Regions from separate parts of the Cronobacter turicensis genome, predicted to be linked through region 1. Evidence: predicted binding sites of a transcription regulator. Region 1 holds the regulator's gene; each other region holds the start of a gene.

What was found. The regulator Fur, encoded in region 1, represses iron uptake genes when iron is present. The targets are predictions, from matches to a motif close to ATAATAATGAGAACNACTATCAA.
Region 2: AB8W27_RS05970 (Nramp family divalent metal transporter) is a predicted target of Fur. The motif match lies at 2,917-2,939, and genes of this name have one in related genera.
Region 3: fepB (Fe2+-enterobactin ABC transporter substrate-binding protein) is a predicted target of Fur. The motif match lies at 1,074-1,096, and genes of this name have one in related genera.

What each region holds. Positions count from the first base shown of each region.
Region 1 covers NZ_CP165997.1:2,988,910-2,996,810, forward strand. The annotation lists gene speF (ornithine decarboxylase SpeF) at 1-106, shown strand, start outside; gene potE (putrescine-ornithine antiporter) at 106-1,419, shown strand; gene pgm (phosphoglucomutase (alpha-D-glucose-1,6-bisphosphate-dependent)) at 1,495-3,135, opposite strand; gene seqA (replication initiation negative regulator SeqA) at 3,160-3,711, opposite strand; gene ybfF (esterase) at 3,895-4,662, shown strand; gene ybfE (LexA regulated protein) at 4,791-5,072, shown strand; gene fldA (flavodoxin FldA) at 5,234-5,764, shown strand; gene fur (ferric iron uptake transcriptional regulator) at 6,054-6,506, shown strand; gene AB8W27_RS14280 (helix-turn-helix domain-containing protein) at 6,828-7,439, shown strand; gene AB8W27_RS14285 (beta-N-acetylhexosaminidase) at 7,499-7,901, opposite strand, start outside.
Region 2 covers NZ_CP165997.1:1,232,667-1,240,567, forward strand. The annotation lists partial or broken gene AB8W27_RS05960 (EAL domain-containing protein) at 1-1,395, shown strand, start outside; gene AB8W27_RS05965 (NupC/NupG family nucleoside CNT transporter) at 1,439-2,623, opposite strand; gene AB8W27_RS05970 (Nramp family divalent metal transporter) at 2,980-4,218, shown strand; gene AB8W27_RS05975 (DUF2502 domain-containing protein) at 4,274-4,630, opposite strand; gene mgrA (L-glyceraldehyde 3-phosphate reductase) at 4,766-5,755, opposite strand; gene AB8W27_RS05985 (alpha-keto acid decarboxylase family protein) at 5,976-7,643, shown strand; gene glk (glucokinase) at 7,797-7,901, shown strand, end outside.
Region 3 covers NZ_CP165997.1:1,183,402-1,191,302, reverse strand. The annotation lists gene entC (isochorismate synthase EntC) at 1-1,047, opposite strand, end outside; gene fepB (Fe2+-enterobactin ABC transporter substrate-binding protein) at 1,252-2,193, shown strand; gene entS (enterobactin transporter EntS) at 2,218-3,462, opposite strand; gene fepD (Fe(3+)-siderophore ABC transporter permease) at 3,570-4,577, shown strand; gene fepG (iron-enterobactin ABC transporter permease) at 4,574-5,566, shown strand; gene fepC (iron-enterobactin ABC transporter ATP-binding protein) at 5,563-6,354, shown strand; gene maeB (NADP-dependent oxaloacetate-decarboxylating malate dehydrogenase) at 6,543-7,901, opposite strand, start outside.

The sequences.
Region 1 (7,901 bases):
GTTGCAGGGCGTGTATGTCGAAGCCTGCGACGGGCGTCATCAGGTCTGGTGTTACGTGGTCAGTGAAAAACCTGCGCCGCAACGCCGCGCAGAAGGAGCGTTATGATGGGCAAATCTAACAAAATGGGCGTGGTGCAGCTGACCATCCTGACGATGGTCAACATGATGGGCTCAGGCATCATCATGCTGCCAACCAAACTCGCCGAAGTGGGCACGATTTCGATTATCTCCTGGCTGGTTACTGCGGTGGGCTCAATGGCGCTCGCCTGGGCGTTCGCCAAATGCGGGATGTTCAGCCGTAAATCGGGCGGCATGGGCGGCTATGCGGAGTATGCCTTCGGTAAATCCGGCAACTTTATGGCGAACTACACCTATGGGGTGTCGCTGCTTATCGCCAATGTGGCTATCGCCATTTCTGCGGTCGGCTATGGCAGCGAGCTGCTCGGCGCGGCCTTAACGCCGGTGCAGACCGGCATCGCCACTATCTGCGTGCTGTGGATCTGCACCGTCGCGAATTTCGGCGGCGCGCGCCTGACCGGCAAACTCAGCAGCGTCACCGTCTGGGGGGTGATTATTCCGGTGGTCGGGCTGTCGGTGATCGGCTGGTTCTGGTTCAGCCCATCGCTGTATGTCGCCTCGTGGAATCCGCATCACGTGCCGTTTTTCGACGCGGTCGGATCGTCTATCGCCATGACGCTGTGGGCCTTCCTGGGGCTGGAATCCGCCTGCGCCAATACCGAGGTGGTGGAAAACCCGGAGCGCAACGTGCCGATTGCGGTGCTCGGCGGCACGCTGGGCGCGGCGGTGATTTATATCATCTCCACCAATGTGATAGCAGGCATCGTGCCGAACATGGATCTGGCCCGCTCCACCGCGCCGTTCGGGCTGGCTTTCGCACAGATGTTTACGCCGGGCGTCGGGAAAATCATTATGGCGCTGATGGTGATGTCATGCTGCGGATCGCTGCTCGGCTGGCAGTTCACCATCGCCCAGGTGTTCCGCTCCTCCGCCGATGAAGGCTATTTCCCGAAAGTCTTTTCTCGCCTGAGCCGCGCCGAAGCGCCGGTGAAAGGGATGCTGACGATTGTCATCATCCAGAGCGTGCTGTCGCTGATGACCATCAGCCCTTCGCTCAACAAGCAGTTTAACGTGCTGGTCAACCTGGCGGTGGTGACCAATATCATCCCGTATATTCTGTCGATGGCGGCGCTGGTGATTATTCAGCAGGTGGCGAAGGTGCCGCCGCGCAAGGCGAAGCAGGCGAATCTGGTGGCGCTGCTTGGGGCGATTTACAGCTTCTACGCGCTCTACTCCTCAGGCCAGGAGGCGATGCTGTATGGCGCGATGGTGACGTTTATGGGCTGGACGCTGTACGGGCTGGTGTCGCCGCGTTTTGAGCTGACCAATAAGCACGGTTGATAATTGCCATACCGGTGAAAGCAAAACGGCAACCCGAAGGTTGCCGTTTTTTGTGCCTCCCGTTCAGGAGTGCACTTATGCGTTTTTCAGCACTTCGCTGACGATTTCCACCGCTTCTTTCTCAATCTGCTTGCGGTGTTCTTCACCGAGGAAGCTCTCGCAGTAGATTTTGTACGCGTCTTCGGTGCCGGAAGGACGCGCCGCGAACCAACCGTTCTCGGTCATCACTTTCAGGCCGCCGATGGCAGCGCCATTGCCCGGTGCGGCCGTCAGACGCGCGGTGATCGGGTCGCCCGCCAGCGTGCTGGCGCTGACCATTTCCGGAGAGAGCTTAGAGAGCGCCGCTTTCTGCGCGGAGGTCGCGGAAGCCTGGAGACGGTTGTAGCTCGGCGCGCCGAAACGCGCGGCCAGCTCGTCATAGTGCTGCTGCGGGTTTTTACCGGTCACAGCCGTGATTTCCGCCGCCAGCAGGCACATGATGATGCCGTCTTTGTCGGTAGACCACGGCGTGCCGTCAAAGCGCAGGAAGGACGCGCCCGCGCTCTCTTCGCCGCCGAAGCCGAAGCTGCCGTCGTAGAGACCGTCAACGAACCATTTAAAGCCGACCGGCACTTCCACCAGCTTACGGCCCAGCGCATCCACCACGCGGTCAATCATCGCGGAGGAAACCAGCGTTTTGCCGACGGCCACGTCCTGGCCCCATTGCGGACGATGCTGGAACAGGTAGTTGATCGCCACCGCCAGATAGTGGTTCGGGTTCATCAGGCCCGCAGGCGTGACGATACCGTGGCGGTCGTAGTCCGGGTCGTTGGCGAACGCCAGATCGAACTTATCGCGCAGCGCCAGCAGACCGGCCATCGCCGATTCCGAGGAGCAGTCCATGCGGATCGCGCCGTCTTTATCGAGATGCATAAAGCGGAAGGTCTGATCCACCTGATCGTTGACGAGGGTGAGATCAAGCTTGTAGTGCTCCGCGATGCGCTTCCAGTATTCGATACCGGAGCCGCCGAGCGGGTCAACGCCGAGCTTCAGGCCCGCTTTCTGGATAGCAGCCATGTCGACGATGTCCGCCAGCCCTTCGATAAACGGCTGCACCAGGTCTTTTTCCTGAATGCGGCCGCTGGCCCAGGCGTCGTCCAGAGAGAGGCGTTTTACCCCTTTCAGGCCGTCCGCCAGCAGCGCGTTGGCGCGGTTTTCGACCACTTTGGTGACGTTGGTGTCCGCCGGGCCGCCGTTAGGCGGGTTGTATTTGATGCCACCGTCGTCCGGCGGGTTGTGCGATGGCGTGATGACAATGCCGTCCGCCTGCGCGCCGCCGCGTTTGTTGTGCTCAAGGATCGCATTAGAGACCGCAGGCGTCGGCGTATAACCGTTATTCTCCTGCACGATGATATCGACGCCGTTGGCGGCCAGCACTTCCAGCACGGAGATAAACGCGGGCTCAGAGAGCGCGTGCGTATCTTTGCCGACATAGCACGGCCCGGTGATGCCGTTTTTCGCACGGTCTTCGGCGATCGCCTGCGCGATAGCCAGAATGTGCGGCTCGTTAAAGCTATGGCGCGCGGCGCTGCCGCGGTGGCCCGAGGTACCGAACTTCACCGCGTGTTCCGCATTACCCGCTTCCGGCTTCAGCACGTAGTACTGCGCGGTCAGCTGGGCGACGTTGATTAAATCACTCTGTTGTGCAGGCTGTCCCGCACGGTTATCGACTGCCATGGCCTGGTCCTTCTGACGCAAGAGTTAAATGGTGCCGCAAACCTTCTCAATCAATTCCGCCGGGAACTGCATGGTCTGCATGATGTGTTCGATCATGCTGCATTTGCGGCCTGTATTCGTATTCGTGATCACCCAGTACGGGGTGCCCGGCACGTGGCGGGGCTTCGTCTGGTTGCCACTTTGCAGCAGCGTTTGCTCATCACCGGCGAAATAGACGCGGGTACGGCCATGTAATGACTCGGTCGCTTCGGCAAACGCGTTTGCATCCAGTGAATAGAGTGTAGACAGCACCAGCATAAAACGATTGACCGCGCGTTTTTGTTCGGCGTATTCATCCGACAGCAGTAACTCACGCATGGCGCGCACGCGATCGCGGGCCGGGTTTACCGGTTTTTCAGGCTCAGCGGCGGGCGCGACGATGGCGGAAGTCTCTGCTTTGGCTGGAGTAGCGGCTAACTGCGAGGAGGCGGAAAATTTCAACATGCGCCGTAAAATGTCGGACGCGCTTTCGCCAATATGCAGGGTGTGGCTGGCAATGTAGCGATACAGCTCGTCATCAACTTCAATCGTTTTCATCTTAATCCAGTGCGATATCTTTTCTGAATACAAGTCGTTGGGATTATAGAGTTAAAACCCAACAGCGGATAGCGTCAAACCAGGAAGGCCGCAAAAGTCGGAATTAACTGGAACCTTGCAGCCGGGCGGCAGAATGGTCAACATGATAACCTAACCTGTCAGTCGCCAAAAAAGAACTTTGCCATGAAATTAAATACCCGCACGCAATCTGCGCAACAACCGACTCAAAATACACCGATTGTGTTCATTCACGGGCTGTTTGGCAGCCTGGATAACCTGGGCGTGCTGGCGCGCGAGCTGGTGGAAGATCATGACGTTGTACAGGTAGATTTGCGCAACCACGGGCTTTCCGGGCGCAGCGAGACGATGGATTACCCGGCGATGGCGCAGGATATTCTCGAAACTCTCGACGCGCTGGGGCTGGAAAAGGTGATTCTTATCGGCCATTCGATGGGCGGCAAAGCGGCGATGGCGGTGACCGCGCTTGCGCCGGATCGCATAGAAAAGCTGGTGGCGATTGATATCGCGCCGGTGGATTATCAGGTGCGCCGTCACGATGAGATTTTTAACGCGGTGAACGCGGTGAGCGACGCGGGCGCCACGTCGCGCCAGCAGGCGGCGGAAGTTATGCGCCAGCACATTAGCGAAGAAGGCGTGGTGCAGTTTCTGCTGAAATCGTTTGTCGAGGGCGAATGGCGCTTTAACGTGCCGGTGCTGTGGCGTCAGTATGCGCGTATCGTCGGCTGGGAGACGGTGCCTGCCTGGCACGGCCCGGCGCTGTTTATCCGCGGCGGCGCGTCGCCTTACGTGGAAGAAGCGCACCGCGAAGCGTTGCTCGCGCAGTTCCCGCAGGCCCGCGCGCATGTGATTGCGGGCGCAGGCCACTGGGTGCATGCCGAAAAACCGCAGGCGGTGCTTCGCGCAATCCGTCGTTTTCTGGAAACTGATTAAAAACAGACCGACCGGCGCCGTCCTGCGCCGGATGCGTTGGCGCGCTTCGCTGCCTCATGTATGATGGCGCGCTGAAATACCGCCGGGCTCCGCCACGGCAGCCTGTTTCCCCTGTCTATACTCATACCATGGCAAAAGAACAAACGGACCGCACAACGCTCGATCTCTTCGCGGATGAACGCCGTCCGGGCAGACCGAAAACCAACCCGCTGTCGCGCGACGAACAGCTGCGCATCAATAAGCGCAACCAGCTTAAGCGTGACAAAGTTCGCGGGCTTAAGCGCGTCGAGCTGAAGCTGAACGCCGACGCGGTAGACGCGCTGAACCATCTCGCGCAGGCGCGCAATATCAGCCGTAGCGAGCTGATAGAAGCGATGCTGCTCGCTCAGCTGAAAGCCTTGCAGGAGTAAGGTCTGGTCTGATTTTTACCCAAAAGGACGGGGCAATGTAGCAGAGAGTGCACCCGGCGCCTGATACCGTTTCCGCACCCTCTTTTGTTCTGCTATGATTGCCCTATCTGTGGGCGTTATGCCAGCACCATCACATTTAGATTCAAGAGGTTATTCTTCTTATGGCAATCGTAGGCATCTTTTTCGGCAGCGACACCGGCAATACCGAAAATATCGCAAAAATTATCCAGAAACAGCTCGGGAAAGACGTTGCTGAAGTGCATGACATTGCTAAAAGCAGCAAAGAAGATCTGGAAGCATTCGATATTCTTCTGCTTGGCATTCCGACCTGGTATTACGGCGAAGCGCAGTGCGACTGGGACGATTTTTTCCCGACGCTGGAAGAAATAGATTTCAACGGCAAGCTTGTCGCGCTCTTCGGCTGCGGCGACCAGGAAGATTACGCTGAATACTTCTGCGACGCGCTGGGCACCATTCGCGACATTATCGAGCCGCGCGGCGCGACCATCGTTGGTCACTGGCCGACCGAAGGCTATCACTTTGAAGCCTCCAAAGGTCTGGCGGACGACGATCACTTCGTCGGTCTGGCGATTGACGAAGACCGCCAGCCTGAGCTGACCGCAGAACGCGTTGAAAAATGGGTCAAACAGGTTTCTGAAGAACTGCATCTGCAGGAAATCATCAACGCCTGAGATACATGGCGCGGGCGGATGTCCGCGCCGTTTGATAGATAAAAGCAATGAAAATAATTGCTACAAATTTTTAACTTTCCCTCGCTAAGCTGTACAATGGCTTCCTTAATTATCAGGCCCTCCACGTGAAAAACGCTGGCTGGTCCACGATTTTTAAGCTCTTTTTTGCCGGACGCTTGCGGTTTTCATTTAGGCATGTCAGTTCTATAATGAGACGCATTCATCTTCGGCGTATCCGATGTATCGCTTCCTTCCGGAGCGAGTCGTTAAGCAACAGGACAGATTCCGCATGACTGACAACAATACCGCATTAAAGAAGGCCGGCCTGAAAGTCACGCTTCCTCGATTAAAAATCCTCGAAGTGCTGCAGGAACCGGTCAATCATCATGTCAGTGCGGAAGACCTCTATAAGCGTCTGATTGACATGGGTGAAGAGATTGGCCTTGCCACGGTCTATCGCGTACTTAACCAGTTCGACGATGCCGGCATCGTCACCCGTCACAATTTCGAAGGCGGAAAATCCGTTTTCGAGCTGACGCAACAGCATCATCACGATCATCTGATTTGCCTCGATTGCGGCAAAGTGATCGAGTTCAGCGATGACTCCATTGAAGCTCGTCAGCGTGAAATCGCAACGCGTCATGGCATCCGCCTGACCAACCACAGCCTCTATCTGTACGGGCACTGTGCGGATGGCGACTGCCGCGAAAATGAACACGCGCACGAGGCTGGCGGCAAATAACGTTCGCCACGCTGCATAACCCAGGCCGACATCTGTCGGCTTTTTTATTCTCTGAAAACCTTCCCCTGAAAATACAAATGTATTTTTTTAGATAAAAATAAAATTTATGGTGTTTTAATACAGCGCACAATGCTTAATTAAGCTACTTATATTTTATTAAATGGAAATTCAGAAAATATAAATATCTTTACCGGTCAATCGTTTAGACGTAAGATTACCCCTGTTCTTCCTTTTATCTCCCCTGCCCCTTATTGCAGCAATAAAAAAGCATCCATTAAGATACAGCAACGATTTAATTCTATTTTATATAAGGTAACCAATATGGTCTTACCCCCTAAACCGCTTGCTGAGATTTACCGTATCGCGGATATTTTCAATAGCTACGGTAACTGGTCTCGCGCAGAAAAAAATACGCTCATTCCCCTGCGGGACGGGGAGATCTGCATCATTCGCGGTGGTCAGTTCTCTCTGATGCGCCAGAGCGACCGGCTGCTGCTGGAAAAAAGCAGCGCGCCTTCCGTTCTTGGTCTCGCCAGGAATTTAGGTAAATCCCAATTCGCAAAATTACAGGCTGATTCTGAATGTCATTATCAGTTAATTCCTTTTGATTATTTCATGCAGGAAATTGAAAAAAATCACTGCCAGTTACATCTGCTTATTTTGTCCTCATGGATTATTAATATACTTTGCTATCGCGAAGAAATCATGATCGGTAGAAACAGCTTCAGTATGATTAAAGCGAATATCGATTGCCTGGCGGCGATGGATGAGTTCATGCGTAACCGCATTAACGTGGCGGATTATATTGTTAAAAAAACTAATCTTTCCCGCAGTATGGTGATGAAAACCCTTTCTCAATTACGCAGCGCGAAAAATATTGAAATCAGTAAAGGCAAGCTGGTCGCGGTTCATCATCTGCCGGACACGCTGTAACACGCACGGCGCCCCACACAACAAAGCCAGCCCGGAGGCTGGCTTTTTATTACGCCGGGTTACAGCTGTACATTCTCCACACGGCTGTAACGTTTGCCGTCGCTGCTGACGCTTCGCACCTGCACCGCGCCTGCGACGCGTGGCGGCTTCGCGGCGTCATAACGCTGCCAGCGCGCGCCGCCGTCGGTGGAATACTCCATTGCGACGCCAGGCAGGCTGATGTTCATCCGCAACACGCCCTCTTTAACGCGCGCGCCGGGCACCGGTAAACGGAACTGCACGCCCGCTTTTTCAAGCTTCGGCAGTTCGCGGCTGCCGGTCAGGTTCGCAAAGCGCGTCCAGTCGTCGTGCAGCGCTTTCACATCCACCAGATGCGTTTCGCCGCCTTTATATTCGCGACCCGCCTGATAATCCTGCTCCCAGGCGGCGCGATGCCAGGCGCGCTCCGCGACGGCCAGCAGA
Region 2 (7,901 bases), 1.8 Mb from region 1:
GCTTTATTATTGTTAATGGGTAGCTCCAACAGCTTTTTACCGGCAGATAAAAACGGCTTTTTGCTGGCGTTTATGCTGTCTGGCTTTATTGCATTTGCAGTTTCGATGCGTTTCATGACGGTCATTTTTAACAAAAATGAATGGATGAAACGGCAATATCGTATGCTGGCATTGACCGATCCCCTTACGCGACTGCCAAACCTGCGCGCGCTGGAGCGGCACCTGCAAAGTGCTTCTGGCGGCGCGCTCTGCTGCCTGCGTGTGACCAATCTTGAGTTTCTTAGCCGTCACTATGGCCTGATGATGCGCATCCAGTGCAAAAAAGAGGTGACGACGCTCCTGTTGCCCTGGCTGAACGCCGGCGAAAAAGTCTTTCAGTTACCGGACAGCGACCTGCTTATCTGGCTGGCAGGCCCTGAGCCGCATAACCGGTTGCGGCACATGGTGGATCTGCTGAACAGCAAACGTATCCAGTGGAACGGCACGCCGCTTGATCTCGACTATGGCGCCGCCTGGGCGCCGGTACATCAGGTGCAGGCGCCAGAGGAGCTTTACCGCACCATCGGGCAACTGAGTTATCTCGCGGAACTTGCACATCCCGGCGAGCCGGTGGTGGCGCTGGAAAGCCGCAGCCAGGGCATTTCCGGGCAAACCAGCGAGCCGGTGCTGATGCTGCAGAAGGTAAAACGCGCGCTCTCCGGGGATGGCGTCACGCTGTTCGCGCAGCCGATACGCAATGCGCAGGGGGAGGGGTATGCTGAAATTCTGGCGCGGCTTGAGTGCGATGGCGAGCTCATTATGCCCGCGAAATTTATCCCGTTGATCGCCCGTTTTAACCTCAGCGCGCGTTTTGATATGCAGGTGCTGGAGAAACTCCTGAAATATCTGCACGCGCACCCGCAAACGCGCCCAGGCGCGCGCTTTTCCGTTAACCTGATGCCCTTAACGCTACAACAGCAGGGCATCGCCCAGCAGGCCATTGCGCTGTTTGAGCGCTACCAGGTGCCGATTAGCGCGGTGATTCTGGAGGTAACGGAGGAGCAGGCGCTCTCCGGCTCGGAAAACACCATGCATAATATCGCGCTTTTGCAGGCGCGAGGGTTTTGCATCGCGATTGATGATTTTGGCACCGGTTACGCCAATTTCGAGCGGCTCAAAAGCTTACAGGCCGATATCATTAAAATCGACGGCTGCTTTGTCCGTCACGTGGTGAGCAATACGTTTGACGCGCTGGTGGTGAAATCGATTTGCGATCTGGCGAAGGCGCGCGGGTTGACGGTGGTAGCAGAGTTCGTTGAAACCCCGGCGCAGCGCGATCTGCTGTTCGCGCTTGGCGTGGAGTATATTCAGGGCTATCTGCCAGGGCAGCCTGAGCCGCTTGAGCGCAGGGCATAAAAAAACCGGAGCCAGGCCCCGGTTTTTAACGCGTCGCGTTATCTTACAGCACGAGTGCGGCGATAGACGCGGAGAGTACGCTCACCAGCGTAGAGCCATACACCAGCTTCAGGCCGAAGCGAGAAACCACGTTGCCTTGCTCTTCATTCAGGCCTTTGATAGCGCCTGCGATGATGCCGATAGAGGAGAAGTTCGCGAAGGAAACCAGGAATACCGACAGAATGCCTTCCGCGCGCGGAGAGATAGTGCCCGCCAGTTTCTGCAGATCCATCATTGCGACGAATTCATTGGACACCAGTTTGGTCGCCATAATACTGCCCACCTGCAGCGCTTCGCTGGCCGGTACGCCCATCACCCAGGCAACCGGGTAGAAGATGTAGCCCAGAATGCCCTGGAAGGAGATGCCCAGTACAGCGGCGAACAGCGCGTTCAGGCCGGAGATCAGCGCGATAAAGCCGATCAGCATCGCGGCAACGATAATCGCCACTTTGAAACCTGCCAGAATGTACTCGCCCAGCATTTCGAAGAAGCTCTGCCCTTCATGCAGGTTAGACATCTGCAAATCTTCTTCATTTTCAACACGGTACGGGTTGATGATGGAGAGGACGATAAAGGTGCTGAACATGTTCAGAATGAGCGCCGCCACAACGTACTGCGGTTTCAGCATGGTCATGTACGCGCCGACGATCGACATGGACACGGTGGACATCGCGGTCGCAGCCATAGTGTACATACGGTTGCGCGACATCTTGCCGAGAATATCCTTATAGGCGATAAAGTTTTCTGATTGTCCCAGAATCAGCGAGCTTACCGCGTTGAAGGATTCCAGTTTACCCATACCGTTCACTTTAGAGAGAACCGTACCGATAGCCCGGATAACAATCGGCAGAACGCGAATATGCTGCAAAATACCGATTAACGCAGAGATAAAGACGATAGGGCAGAGCACTTTCAGGAAGAAGAAAGCCAGACCTTCATCGTTCATTTTGCCAAAGACGAAGTTAGTCCCTTCATTAGCAAAGCCGAGCAGTTTTTCAAACATATCGGCAAAGCCTTTCACAAAGCCCAGGCCAATGTTTGAGTTCAGGAAGAACCAGGCCAGCAGCACTTCGATAACCAGCAGCAGACCAATATAGGGCAGGCGAATTTTTTTGCGGTCGTGACTAACCAGCAAAGCAAGGAGCGCTACAACGGCGAGCGCCAAAACGAAATGAAGAACGCGGGACATATTTGCTCCAAATATGAGGCAGGTTTAATTTCCGTGCACATTCTATGCAACAACCATTTAGAAAACGAGATCTGCAACACACTATAGTTACGTCATGTGACAAAACATGAAAAGAGTGATCAAACATACAAAAATGTGATGTTACGTAAAGCAGTGAAAGGTTATCTTTTCCTGCTACACTTTTAACATACGTGGTCACATGCGGTAGACTTTTCCGCGTATTCCTCGATCTTAACTCACCTTTCATTGATTTCAGCTATCAGAGCCATCAGAGATTGTCCGGTCTTATGAACTTGATAATCATTCTCATTTTGGTAGCATGAAACATAGCAAAGGCTATATTTCAGAGGCAGAGAATGAACCACAGTCGCGTTGAGCAAAATCGTGGCCGTACAGCGCGAAAGTTAAGGCTGGCGCTGATGGGGCCAGCTTTCATCGCTGCCATTGGCTATATCGATCCGGGTAACTTTGCGACCAACATCCAGGCGGGCGCGAGCTTTGGCTATCAACTCCTGTGGGTGGTGGTCTGGGCGAACCTGATGGCGATGCTGATTCAGGTGCTCTCCGCCAAGCTTGGCATCGCTACCGGCAAAAATCTCGCCGAGCAAATTCGCGATCACTATCCGCGCCAGGTCGTCTGGTTTTACTGGGTGCAGGCGGAGATCATCGCCATGGCGACCGATCTCGCGGAATTTATCGGCGCGGCGATAGGCTTTAAGCTGATCCTTGGCGTGTCGCTCCTGCAGGGCGCGGTGCTGACCGGTATCGCCACGTTTCTTATCCTGATGCTGCAAAAGCGCGGGCAGAAACCGCTGGAAAAAGTCATCGGCGGGCTGCTGCTGTTTGTGGCGGCCGCGTATATTGTCGAACTTTTCTTCTCGCAGCCGAAGCTTGCCGCGCTCGGCAAAGGGATGCTTATCCCAAGCCTGCCGAATTCCGAAGCCGTGTTCCTGGCCGCAGGCGTCCTGGGGGCGACCATCATGCCGCACGTTATCTATCTGCATTCGTCGCTCACGCAAAACCTGCATGACGGCTCGCGTAAAGAACGCTACTCCGCGACCAAATGGGACGTGGCGATCGCGATGACCATCGCCGGTTTTGTGAATCTGGCGATGATGGCGACCGCAGCGGCGGCGTTTCACTTCAGCGGACATACCAAAGTGGCCGAGCTCGATCAGGCGTACCTGACGCTCGAACCGCTCCTGAGCCACGCGGCGGCGACCATTTTTGGTTTAAGTCTGGTAGCGGCTGGGCTCTCCTCCACGGTGGTGGGCACGCTGGCAGGGCAGGTGGTGATGCAGGGGTTTGTGCGCTTCAGCATTCCGCTGTGGGTACGTCGCGCGGTGACAATGGCGCCGTCGTTTATCGTTATCCTGATGGGCCTCGATCCGACGCGCATTCTCGTGATGAGCCAGGTGCTGCTGAGCTTTGGTATCGCGCTGGCGCTGGTGCCGCTGCTGTTCTTTACCAGCAACAAAACGCTGATGGGCGAGCTGGTCAACACACCGTGGGTAAAACGCACCGGCTGGGCGATTGTCGTACTGGTGGTAGCGCTGAATATCTGGCTATTGGTGGGCACGGCGCTCGGATTATAACGACGTAAAAAAGGCAGGCTCCGGGCCTGCCTTTTTTGTTATTACGCGAGTGAACTCAGTGGTGATGACCATGGCCGCGGCCATGTTTATCCCAGCCGCGACGGTCATCGCGATCGCTCCAGCCTTCGCGATAGCCACGCTCATACGCCCGGCGGTCGTCCCAGCCGCGGTGTTTGTCCCAGCCGCGATGACGACCATTGTCATGACGCCACCAGCGGTCGCCGCGCCACTCGTAATGATTGCGCCAGTAGTCGCGGTCGCGCCAGCGGCCGCCGTCCCAGTAGTTACCGTAATTGTCGCGATCGCCAATTTGTAATTTGATGGATGGCAACAGGGTGATTTCACTAGCGCTGGCGATAAGCGGCGCCGTACCCGCCAGTAACGCTGCTGCAAGAATCAGTGACCTGAACATACTTATCTCCTTCACGATCGGGGCCGTAGTGGCCTGTTGCAGTAATATTACGGACCTGTAAATCTCTGCAGCATCGCTCCGACTCCGAAAACAGGTATGACCGCACATTTTGCTAAAGCAGCGTCACCTCATGCACTATGCGAGTATCGCCTCGATCGCCTGACGTTCTTCGACGGTAAAGGTGCGCTTCGCCAGCATTCCCACCGCATCGTCTATCTGGCTGGTCTTGCTGGCGCCAATGAGTACCGACGTAACGTTCTCATCGCGCAGCACCCAGGCGAGCGCCATCTGCGACAGCTTCTGCCCGCGCTGTACCGCGAGACTGTTCAGCTTGCGCACTTTCTCCAGCTTCTCAGGCGTTATCTGATCCGGATTCAGGAAGCGGCTACCGCTGGCGGCGCGCGAATCCGCCGGAATACCGTTCAGGTAGCGGTCAGTGAGCTGCCCGCCCGCCAGCGGCGAAAAGGCAATACTGCCGACGCCTTTTTCCTTGAGCAAATCCAGCAGACCGTCTTCCACCCAGCGCTCAAACATCGAATATTTTGGCTGATGGATAACGCACGGCGTGCCGAGTTGCGCCAGCAGGTCGATAGCCTCGCGCGCGCGATCCGCCGGGTAGTTAGAGATGCCGACATACAGCGCCTTACCCTGACGCACAATATGGTCCAGCGCGCGCATGGTCTCTTCGAGCGGCGTCTCCGGGTCCGGACGGTGGTGATAGAAAATATCCACGTATTCAAGGCCCATGCGCCTGAGGCTCTGGTCAAGGCTTGAAATCAGGTATTTGCGTGAGCCCCAGTCGCCGTAAGGGCCGTCCCACATGGTGTAGCCCGCTTTGGTGGAGATAATCAGCTCGTCGCGGTAGGGCAGAAAATCTTCTTTCAGAATGCGGCCAAAATGGCTTTCGGCGGAGCCCGGCGGCGGGCCGTAATTATTGGCGAGGTCAAAATGGGTGATGCCGAGGTCAAACGACCGGCGCAGCAGCTGGCGGCTGGTCTCCACCAGCGTAGCGTCGCCAAAATTATGCCACAGGCCGAGCGAAATGGCCGGAAGCTTCAGGCCGCTGTGTCCGCAGCGGCGGTATTCCATCGTGGCGTAGCGCGCAGGATCTGCCTGATAAACCATGTTTATTCACCTCTGTACGTGGTTGCTGTACGGTTTGAGTATCGCGTTAATATGCAAAGCGATACCGCAAGTGTATACGGTTACACCCATTGCGAAAGCTGACAGCCTACACGCCCGACGTGCGTAAATCTTGCTTGCCACCGCTTTTTGCTGCCGCATTCTGGACAGCGATCACACTTCACTAATACTCACTACAGGCTCCTGAAAAAGGATGGCGAATATGCCAGCTAACTATTGTATTGCCGATTATCTGCTGGATCGTCTGGCGGGATGTGGCGTTAAGCACCTGTTTGGCGTGCCTGGAGATTACAATCTGCTGTTCCTCGATAACGTCATCGCCCACCCGCGTATCACCTGGGTCGGCTGCGCCAACGAGCTCAACGGCGCTTATGCCGCCGATGGATACGCCCGTTGCAACGGCATCGGCGCGCTGCTGACGACCTATGGCGTGGGCGAGCTAAGCGCGCTTAATGCCGTGGCGGGCAGCTACGCTGAGGCGGTGCCGGTGCTGCATATCGTTGGCGCGCCGTGTCAGTCGGCGCAGCGCAAAGGCGAAGTATTGCACCACACGCTGGGCGACGGCGATTTTCACCACTTTTTGCGCATCGCCCGCGAAGTCACCGCCGCGCAGGGCTGGCTTACCCCCGCGAACGCCTGTAGCGAAATCGACAGAGTGATAGCGGAAATGCTGCGTACCCGTCGTCCTGGTTATCTGGTGCTGCCGACCGATGTGGCACGCGCGCCTGCGACCGCGCCTGTAAACGCTATCACAGCGCCGCGCCCACAGGGCGACGACGCCCAACTGGCCGCATTTCGCGAGGCGGCGCAGGCGCGCTTCGCCAAAGGCGGGCGCGTGGCGCTGCTGGCGGATTTTCTGGCCCAGCGCTTCGGCGTGCAAAACGCGCTGCATCAGTGGATGGACGACACGCCGATGCCGCACAGCTCGCTGCTGATGGGCAAAGGCGTGCTGGATGAAACAAAGCCCGGCTTTACGGGCACCTACAGCGGCGCGGCAAGCGATCCGGCGGTCTGCCGGGCGATAGAAGAGGCGGAGCTGGTTATCTGCGTCGGGGTGCAGTTCGCCGATACCATCACTGCCGGATTTACCCAGCGCCTGACGCGCGACCAGACCATCGATGTCCAGCCCTGGGCCACCCGCGTGGGCGACCGCTGGTTTAGCGGCATCGCCATGGATCAGGCAGTGGCGATTCTGCATGACATCACCAAACGCCATAGCGCGCGCCTCGCGCCGCCGGACGCTACGCCGCCTGCAATAAAATCCACCGCCGCAGGCGCGCTGAACCAGCAGAATTTCTGGCCATTGATCGAAGCGTTTTTACAGCCAGGCGATATCATCGCGGTCGATCAGGGCACCGCCGCGTTTGGCGCCGCCGCGCTGCGTCTGCCCGCCGGCTGCGATTTTCTGGTGCAGCCGCTCTGGGGCTCGATAGGCTACGCCTTGCCCGCCGCATTCGGCGCGCAGACCGCCTGTCCGAACCGCCGTGTGGTGCTGATTACTGGCGATGGCGCAGCGCAACTTTCTATTCAGGAAATGGGGTCGATGCTGCGCGACGGGCAGGCCCCGGTGGTGATGGTGCTCAACAACGATGGCTACACCGTCGAGCGCGCCATTCACGGCGCGACGCAGCGCTATAACGACATCGCCCCGTGGCAGTGGACAAAACTGCCGCACGCGCTGCACGCCGCCAGCCAGGCGCAAAGCTGGCGGGTCAGCGACGCGGCGCAGCTTAAAGACGTGCTGGAACGCCTGTCGCGGCCCGAGCGGTTGTCGTTAATTGAAGTGATGCTGCCGCGCGACGATGTGCCGCCGCTGCTCGATGCCGTCAGCCGGGCGCTGGAAGCCCGTAACGGCGCGCAGGATGAATAAGCGCCTTTCGGTACAGAAGATGCTGAAACGTTCAAGGTAATCTGTGATGTAAGTCTCTAAACGCGGGGCACTTATGCTATGGTCATTGTTGTTCAGGCGCCGGGAATTTAGAGTGTGCCAAGATTATTTTGTATTTAGCGGAGCAGCAACAGAATGACCAAATATGCTTTGGTGGGAGACGTAGGCGGCACCAACGCACGCTTAGCGCTGTGCGACGTAGACAGCGGCGAGATACTCAAGGCGAAAACTTATTCCGGC
Region 3 (7,901 bases), 1.8 Mb from region 1:
CTGCAAACGCGCGCAGCGAATGGTCACCGCCCATTCGCCGTTGCCATCGGCATCGCACCAGCCGACAATCCCGCCGAACAGCTCGCGATCGAACGGCTCCAGCCCGGCGATATACGCTTTCGCCGCCTCATGCGGGTAACCGCTCAGCGCAGGCGTCGGGTGCAGCAGGCAGGCGAGCGACAGCGCGTTGTCATCCGCAAAGCGCGTTTCGCCCTCGACAGGCGTCGCGAGATGCCAGAGCGTCGGCGTGGTAATCAGCTCCGGCGCGCCCGGCATCGCGAGGCGCTGGCTGCGATGCGCGAGTACGTCGCGCATCGCCTGCGTCACCAGTTCATGCTCATGGCGATCTTTGGCCGAGCAGAGCAGCGCTTGCCCTGCGCTTTTATCCTGCGCCGCGTCGGCATGGCGGCGCGCGGAGCCCGCCAGCGGCAGCGAGCTGAAGGTATTGCCATCTTTACGCAGCAGCAGTTCCGGGCTCGCGCCAAGCAACGCGCCGCCCTCCGCCAGCGGCACGTGGAAGTTAAAACTCGCGGGGTTTTGCGCCACCAGACGCGCCAGCAGCGCCAGGCTGTCCGGTGCGTCTTCTGTCGTGATGTCGATAAGGCGGGAGAGCACGATTTTACTGACCGCAGGCGTGTCGGTCAGCGCGGCGGCGCGCGCCACCATCGCCATGAACGTCGCCTCGTCCGGGAGCGCTTCACGGCGGACAACACGCGGCGCGGCGCTATTTTCGATAAGCGAATACCCGCCGCGGGCGGTATCGCTGTGGCTTTCAGGAATAAACAGCGCGGACGGTTTGCGGGTATCGAATGGAATAGCGCCGACGACGACAGGGCGCACGATGCCCTGCCTGCGGGCGCGGTCGAACGCGTCACGCAGCGCGGTCTGAAACACGCCGTGGCGCTCTGCGCCGTCGGCGGCTGGCGTCTCCAGGCGCATGAAACAGCCGCGGGTGGTAACACTGCGATAAGGCGACATGAAGAAAAAACTGTCGGATGAAAGGGATGCGGTCGCGTCGCCGCGTTCTCCGGCCAGTGACGTGTCCATGCGATCCTCCTGTACCAAAAAGTGAACTGATAATTGTTATCATTTGTATTTGGAGGCGTAACCTAAGGCGAAATGGCAGGGTTGTCAACCGTGAGCATGCCGTGAAGCCCTCAGCGACGCTTGCAACCTGTCGGCAAATGATGAAAATGAGAAGCATTATTAACTCATATTACAGGAATCGTTGCCGTGACGTTCACTTCCGCCCTGCGCGCCATACTCGCCGCCAGCCTGCTGGTTTTAGGAATTTCCTCAGTTTCACAGGCGGCATCCTGGCCGCGCCAGATAACCGACAGCCGCGGCGTACATACGCTTGATAAGGCGCCGCAACGTATTGTCTCCACCAGCGTCACGCTGACCGGTTCGCTGCTGGCGATTGACGCGCCGGTGGTGGCGAGCGGTGCTACGTCGCCCGGCAACCGTGTTGCCGACGACCAGGGATTTTTACGTCAGTGGGGCGACGTGGCGAAAGCGCGTCATGTTGAGCGGCTCTATATCGGCGAGCCAAACGCCGAGGCCGTGGCTGCGCAGATGCCGGATCTGATTCTGGTGAGCGCGACCGGCGGCGATTCGGCGCAGGCGCTCTACGAGCAATTTTCTGCTATCGCGCCGACGTTAATCATCAATTACGACGATAAAAGCTGGCAGGCGTTGTTAACGCAGCTTGGCGAGATCACCGGTCATGAGAAGCAGGCCGCCGGGCGCATCGCGCAGTTTGACCAGCAGCTCGCGCGGGCGAAAACGCAGATGACGCTGCCGCCGCAACCCGTGAGCGCGCTGGTCTATAACCCTGCGGCGCACGGCGCGAATCTCTGGACCGCCGAATCGGCGCAGGGGAAACTGCTCGGCCAGCTCGGCTTTACGCTCGCGCCGCCGCCCGCCGCGCACGGCCTCACCAGCATGGGCAAACGCCACGATATTATTCAGCTCGGCGGGGAAAATCTGGCGGCAGGGCTGAACGGCGAGACGCTGTTTTTGTTCGCGGCCGATGATAAAGACGCCGCGGCGCTGATGCGCGATCCGCTGCTGGCCCACCTGCCGGCGGTGAAAAATAAACGGGTTTACGCGCTCGGCACCGAAACCTTCCGGCTCGATTACTACAGCGCCAGCCTGCTGCTCAAACGGCTTGAGACATTATTCAACGCATAAATGGGGGGCCGGTTGGCCCCTTTTTTAATGGGGCGCGGGTTCCGGCGGCGGCTGACGCAACCGGCGCAGTTCAGCAAAAAGCAGCGCCAGCGCAAGGGTGATAACGGCCAGCCCAAGCCCGCCGACGCTGGCGGCGCTCACTGGCGAAAACCAGGCGCCCATACCGCCGAGCGCCGCCGCGCCGATGGCGTCGCCCGTGACATTTTGCGCGGTCCACAGTCCGTTGATACGCCCGAGCATGTGATCCGGCGTCCGGGCCTGGATAAGCTGGTACTGGATAAGCGAACTCACGCCGCTCAGGTAGCCGAACAGCGTCAGACAGACGAACGCCAGCGGCCAGAATGGCATCAGGCTGAACACGCCGACGGCCGCCAGCGCCAGCACCGAGGAAATCAGCAGCGTGCGGCCAGGGCGCGGGGCGTGCGCGAGCCCGCCGCTGGTGAGCGCTCCCAGCGCCGCGCCGAGCGGCACAGCGGCGTACAGCACGCCGATTTCACCGCCCGCCATCTGCCAGTGGTTCGCAAGCGACGGATACAGCACGCGCACCGCGCTCGCCATCGTCAGCAGCGCGCCGACCAGCGCCACGCCGCCCACGACCGGGCTTGCCGCAAGAAAGCGCAGCCCGTCGGCCAGCGCGCGCAGCGGATGCTGACGCTGCATCTGCGGCGCGGGGAGCGCCGGGAGGGTGAGCAGCGGCAGGAGCGTGAGAAACGTGCCGAGCGCCGCCAGCGCGTAGTTCCAGACCACGCCGCCCCAGGCCAGCAGCACGCCGCCGAGCAGCGGCGAAATCACCGAGCCCAGGCGCACCGTCAGCATGGTGATCGCGCCCGCCTGCATCAGGTTTTCACGCCCCACGATAGCAGGCGTCGCCGCCAGCAGCGCCGTTACGCCGATCGCCCCGTAAAACCCGTCCCACACCCCGAGCAGATAAATCGCGGTGACCGACGGCGCGGGCAACATGGCGTTGATCCAAAGCCCGATAAACCCAAGACCACAGGTGGAGCGCGCCAGCAGAATGAGCGTTTTGCGCTCGTAGCGGTCGGCCAGCACGCCGCCGGTCATCAGGCCGATAAACATCGCCGCCCCGGTCAGCGTGACCGCCAGCCCCACCTGAAAAGGCGAGCCGGTGAGCGTCTGGATCTGCACCGGCACCGCCACGCCAAGCAGTCCAAGACCAAGAATGGAGATAAAACGCGCCAGAAAGACGGCGCGATAAGCGGGATGGGTTTTCAGCAACGAGAGGTTCAGTAACAGCGAATGTCGGTTCATTACAGGGCCTTAACGCGAATTTTCCTTGCCGGATAACGGGACGGCCATGCTAACATAGCCAGATAAGAGTGATAATAACTATCATTATCGATTCCAGGGTGTGCGTTATGTCGGCCTCGCGCCTTTCCTCCAGGATGGTTGTCCTGGGGTGTCTCTTTTTATTGCTGCTGTTGATGGTTGCCCTCAGCCTGCTGGTGGGCGCCAAATCCCTGCCCTTATCTCTTGTGGTGGACGCGCTCACCGGCGCCTGCCGCGAGGCGGACTGCACCATCGTGCTGGATGCGCGCCTGCCCCGCACCCTCGCCGGTATTGTCGCCGGGCTGTCGCTCGGGCTTGCCGGGGCGTTAATGCAAACGCTGACCCGCAACCCGCTCGCCGACCCCGGCCTGTTAGGCGTCAACTCCGGCGCCAGTTTCGCCATTGTTCTGGGCGCGGCGCTGTGGGGCGTGAGCGAGCCGCTGCACATCCTCGCGCTGGCGCTGTGCGGCGCGCTGGCGGCGACACTGGTCGTGGCGTTTACCGGCAGCGCAGGCGGCGGACAGCTTAGCCCGGTGCGCCTGACACTCGCCGGTGTGGCGCTGGCGGCAGTACTGGAAGGGCTTTCCGGCGGTATCGCGCTATTAAACCCGGTGGTGTATGACCAGCTGCGCTTCTGGCAGGCGGGCTCGCTTGATATCCGTACCCTGACGACGCTTAAAGCCATCGCGCCGGTCGTGCTCACAGGCGCCGTTATCGCGCTGCTGCTGGGGCGTGCCCTGAACAGCCTGAGCATGGGAAGCGACACGGCGACGGCGCTCGGCAGCCGCGTGGCGCGCACGCAGGTGCTCGGGCTTATCGCCATTACGCTTCTGTGCGCCAGCGCCACCGCCGTGGTGGGCCCCATCGCCTTTATCGGCCTGATGATGCCGCACCTGGCGCGCTGGCTGGTGGGGGCGGATCACCGCTGGTCGCTGCCAGTGACGCTGCTCGCCACGCCGTCGCTGCTGCTGCTCGCGGATATCATTGGCCGGCTGCTGGTGCCGGGCGAACTGCGGGTGTCGGTGATGAGCGCGTTTATCGGCGCGCCCGCGCTGATTTATCTGGTGCGCCAGCGGCGCGGCGGAGCGTCGCTATGAGATCCGTTTCCCCCCGTTTAGGCCTCTTTTGCCTGCTGACGTTGAGCCTGTGCATCGGGCTCGGCCTCTGGGCGCTGACGCAGGGTGCAGTAACGCTCGAAGCCCGTAAGGTGCTGGAGGCGCTGACCGGCCATGCCCCGCGCACTGTTGCGCTTATCGTTACCGAATGGCGCCTGCCGCGCGTGGCGATGGCGCTGCTGCTGGGCGCGGCGCTCGGCGTAAGCGGCGCGATTTTCCAGTCGCTGATGCGCAACCCCTTAGGCAGCCCGGATGTGATGGGCTTTAACACCGGCGCCTGGAGCGGCGTGCTGGTGGCGATGGTGCTGGCGGGCCAGCACCAGGCCGCTATCGCCTTCGCCGCTATAGCTGGCGGCACGCTGACGGCGTTTATCGTGTGGATACTCGCCTGGCGCAACGGCATCGACACCTTCCGGCTGATTATTATCGGCATCGGCGTGCGCGCGATGCTGGTGGCGTTCAATACCTGGCTGCTGTTGCAGGCGTCGCTTGAGACGGCGCTGTCGGCGGGCCTGTGGAACGCCGGTTCGCTGAACGGCATTACGTGGGGGAAAACGCTGCCCGCCGCCCCGCTGCTCCTGCTGGCGCTGCTGGCGAGCGCGCTGCTGGCGCGCCGGATGCGGCTTCTGGAGATGGGCGACGACAGCGCCTGCGCGCTGGGTGTGGCGGTGGAACGCTCTCGCCTGCTGCTGATGCTGACCGGCGTGGTGTTAACCGCTGGCGCGACGGCGATGGCCGGGCCGATTTCTTTTGTCGCGCTGGTGGCGCCGCATATCGCCCGTCGGTTAAGCGGCACCGCGCGCTTCGGGCTGACCCAGGCGGCGCTGTGCGGCGCGCTGCTGTTGCTGGCCGCCGATTTGTGCGCCCAGTATCTGTTTACGCCTTATCAGCTGCCGGTGGGCACCGTCACCGTTTGCCTCGGCGGCATGTATCTCATCGCCTTGTTGATACAGGAGTCACGCAAGAGATGACTATGACTTCACGCTTAACCGGCGAAGCGCTGACGCTGGGCTACGGCGATTTTCGCGTCGCAGACGGGCTGAATGTGGCTATCCCCGACGGGAAATTCACCGCCATTATCGGCCCGAACGGCTGCGGCAAATCGACGCTGCTGCGCACGTTGAGCCGCCTGATGAAACCGCTCGGCGGGCAGGTGCGCCTCGATGGCGAGGCGATCCAGCGTTTCGCCACCAAAGAGGTGGCGCGGCGCATTGGCTTGCTCGCGCAGAACGCCAGCGCGCCGGGGGATATCAGCGTCCAGGAGCTGGTAGCACGCGGGCGTTATCCGCATCAGCCGCTGTTTACGCGCTGGCGCGATGAGGATGAGCGCGCGGTGCAAAAAGCGATGGACGCGACCGGCGTGACCGCGCTTGCCGACCAGAGCGTCGATACGCTGTCCGGCGGTCAGCGTCAGCGCGCCTGGATTGCGATGGTGTTAGCGCAGGAGACCTCGATTCTGCTGCTCGACGAGCCGACCACCTGGCTTGATATCAGTCATCAGATTGATTTGCTGGAACTGCTGAGCGCGCTTAACCGCGAGCAGGGATATACGCTTGCCGCGGTGCTGCATGATTTGAACCAGGCGTGCCGCTACGCGAACCATCTGATTGCGTTGCGGGACGGGAAGATTATTGCCGAGGGCGCGCCGTCAGAGATTGTGGACGCGGCGCTTATCGAGGCGATTTACGGGTTGCGGTGCATGATTATTGAGGATCCGGTAGCAGGTACGCCGCTGGTGGTGCCGCTCGGGCGACGGTAGTGGGCGATGCGTGCGCCCGGGTAAATGATGGGTGCGCTCGGGTAAATGGTGGGTGCGCTACGCTTACCCACCCTACAACCACTTACTCTACGAACACCGGGTAAATGGTGGGTGCGCTGCGCTTACCCGCCCTACAAAATCAACCTTTCCCGTAGGGCGGGTAAGCTTGCGCACCCGCCATTAACGCCTTACAGCGGGTTGGTTTGCGCTTCGACCACGGCCAGCGCCACCATATTCACGATACGGCGAACCGAGGCGATCGGCGTCAATACGTGCACCGGTTTCGCGACGCCCATCAACACCGGCCCTACGGTCACGCCTTCGGAGCTCGACACGCGCAACAGGTTATAGCTGATACGCGCCGCTTCCACGTTCGGCATAATCAGGATGTTGGCCGAGCCTTTCAGCGGGCTGTCCGGCATACGATCGTTACGAATGCTCTCCACCAGCGCCGCGTCGCCGTGCATCTCGCCGTCGATCATCAGATCCGGGGCGCGCTCACGCACCAGCTGCAACGTCTCGCGCATTTTGCTGGCGGCAGGCGAATCGGAAGATCCGAAGTTTGAATGCGACAGCAGCGCCACTTTCGGCTCGATCCCGAAACGACGCACCGTTTCCGCCGCCATGACGGTGATCTCCGCCAGCTGTTCCGGCGTCGGATCGTCGTTCACATACGTGTCGGCGATAAAGGTGTTGCCGCTCGGCAGCAGCAGCGCGTTCATCGCGCCTGCGGCTTTTACGCCGTCGCGATAGCCGAAAATCTGCTGAACCACGCTGAAATGCTCATGATAATCGCCAATCGTGCCGCAAATCATCGCATCCACTTCGCCGCGATGCACCATGATGGCCCCAATCACCGTGCTGTTGCCGATAACGGCGCGCTGGGCCTGCTCCTGCGTAATGCCGCGACGTTTCATGATGCTGTAGTACTCGTTCCAGTACTCTTTAAAGCGCGGGTCCGATTCGTTATTCACGATCTCGAAATCTTTGCCCGCCTCGATTTGCAGACCGAGTTTTTTCAGTCGCATCTCAATAACGCCAGGGCGGCCCACCAGCACCGGCTTCGCCAGCCCAAGCGTAATCAGCTCCTGGGTCGCATGCAGCACGCGCGGCTCTTCGCCTTCGGTCAGCACCACGCGCTTCGGATCTTTACGCGCCTGGTTGAATACCGGCTTCATAAACAGGTTGGTTTTGTAGACAAATTCGGTGAGTTTGTCTTTATACGCGTCGAAATCCTCGATCGGGCGGGTCGCCACGCCGGAGTCCATCGCCGCTTTCGCCACCGCAGGGGCGATGGTCACAATAAGACGCGGGTCGAACGGTTTCGGGATGATGTAATCCGGGCCGAACGATAGCTCCTGATCTTCATAGGCCGAAGCCACCACGTCGCTCTGCTCGGCATGCGCCAGCTCGGCAATGGCGTGTACCGCCGCGAGCTTCATCTCTTCGTTAATGGCGGTCGCGCCCACATCCAGCGCGCCGCGGAAGATGAACGGGAAGCAGAGGACATTATTCACCTGGTTCGGGAAATCTGAACGGCCGGTGCA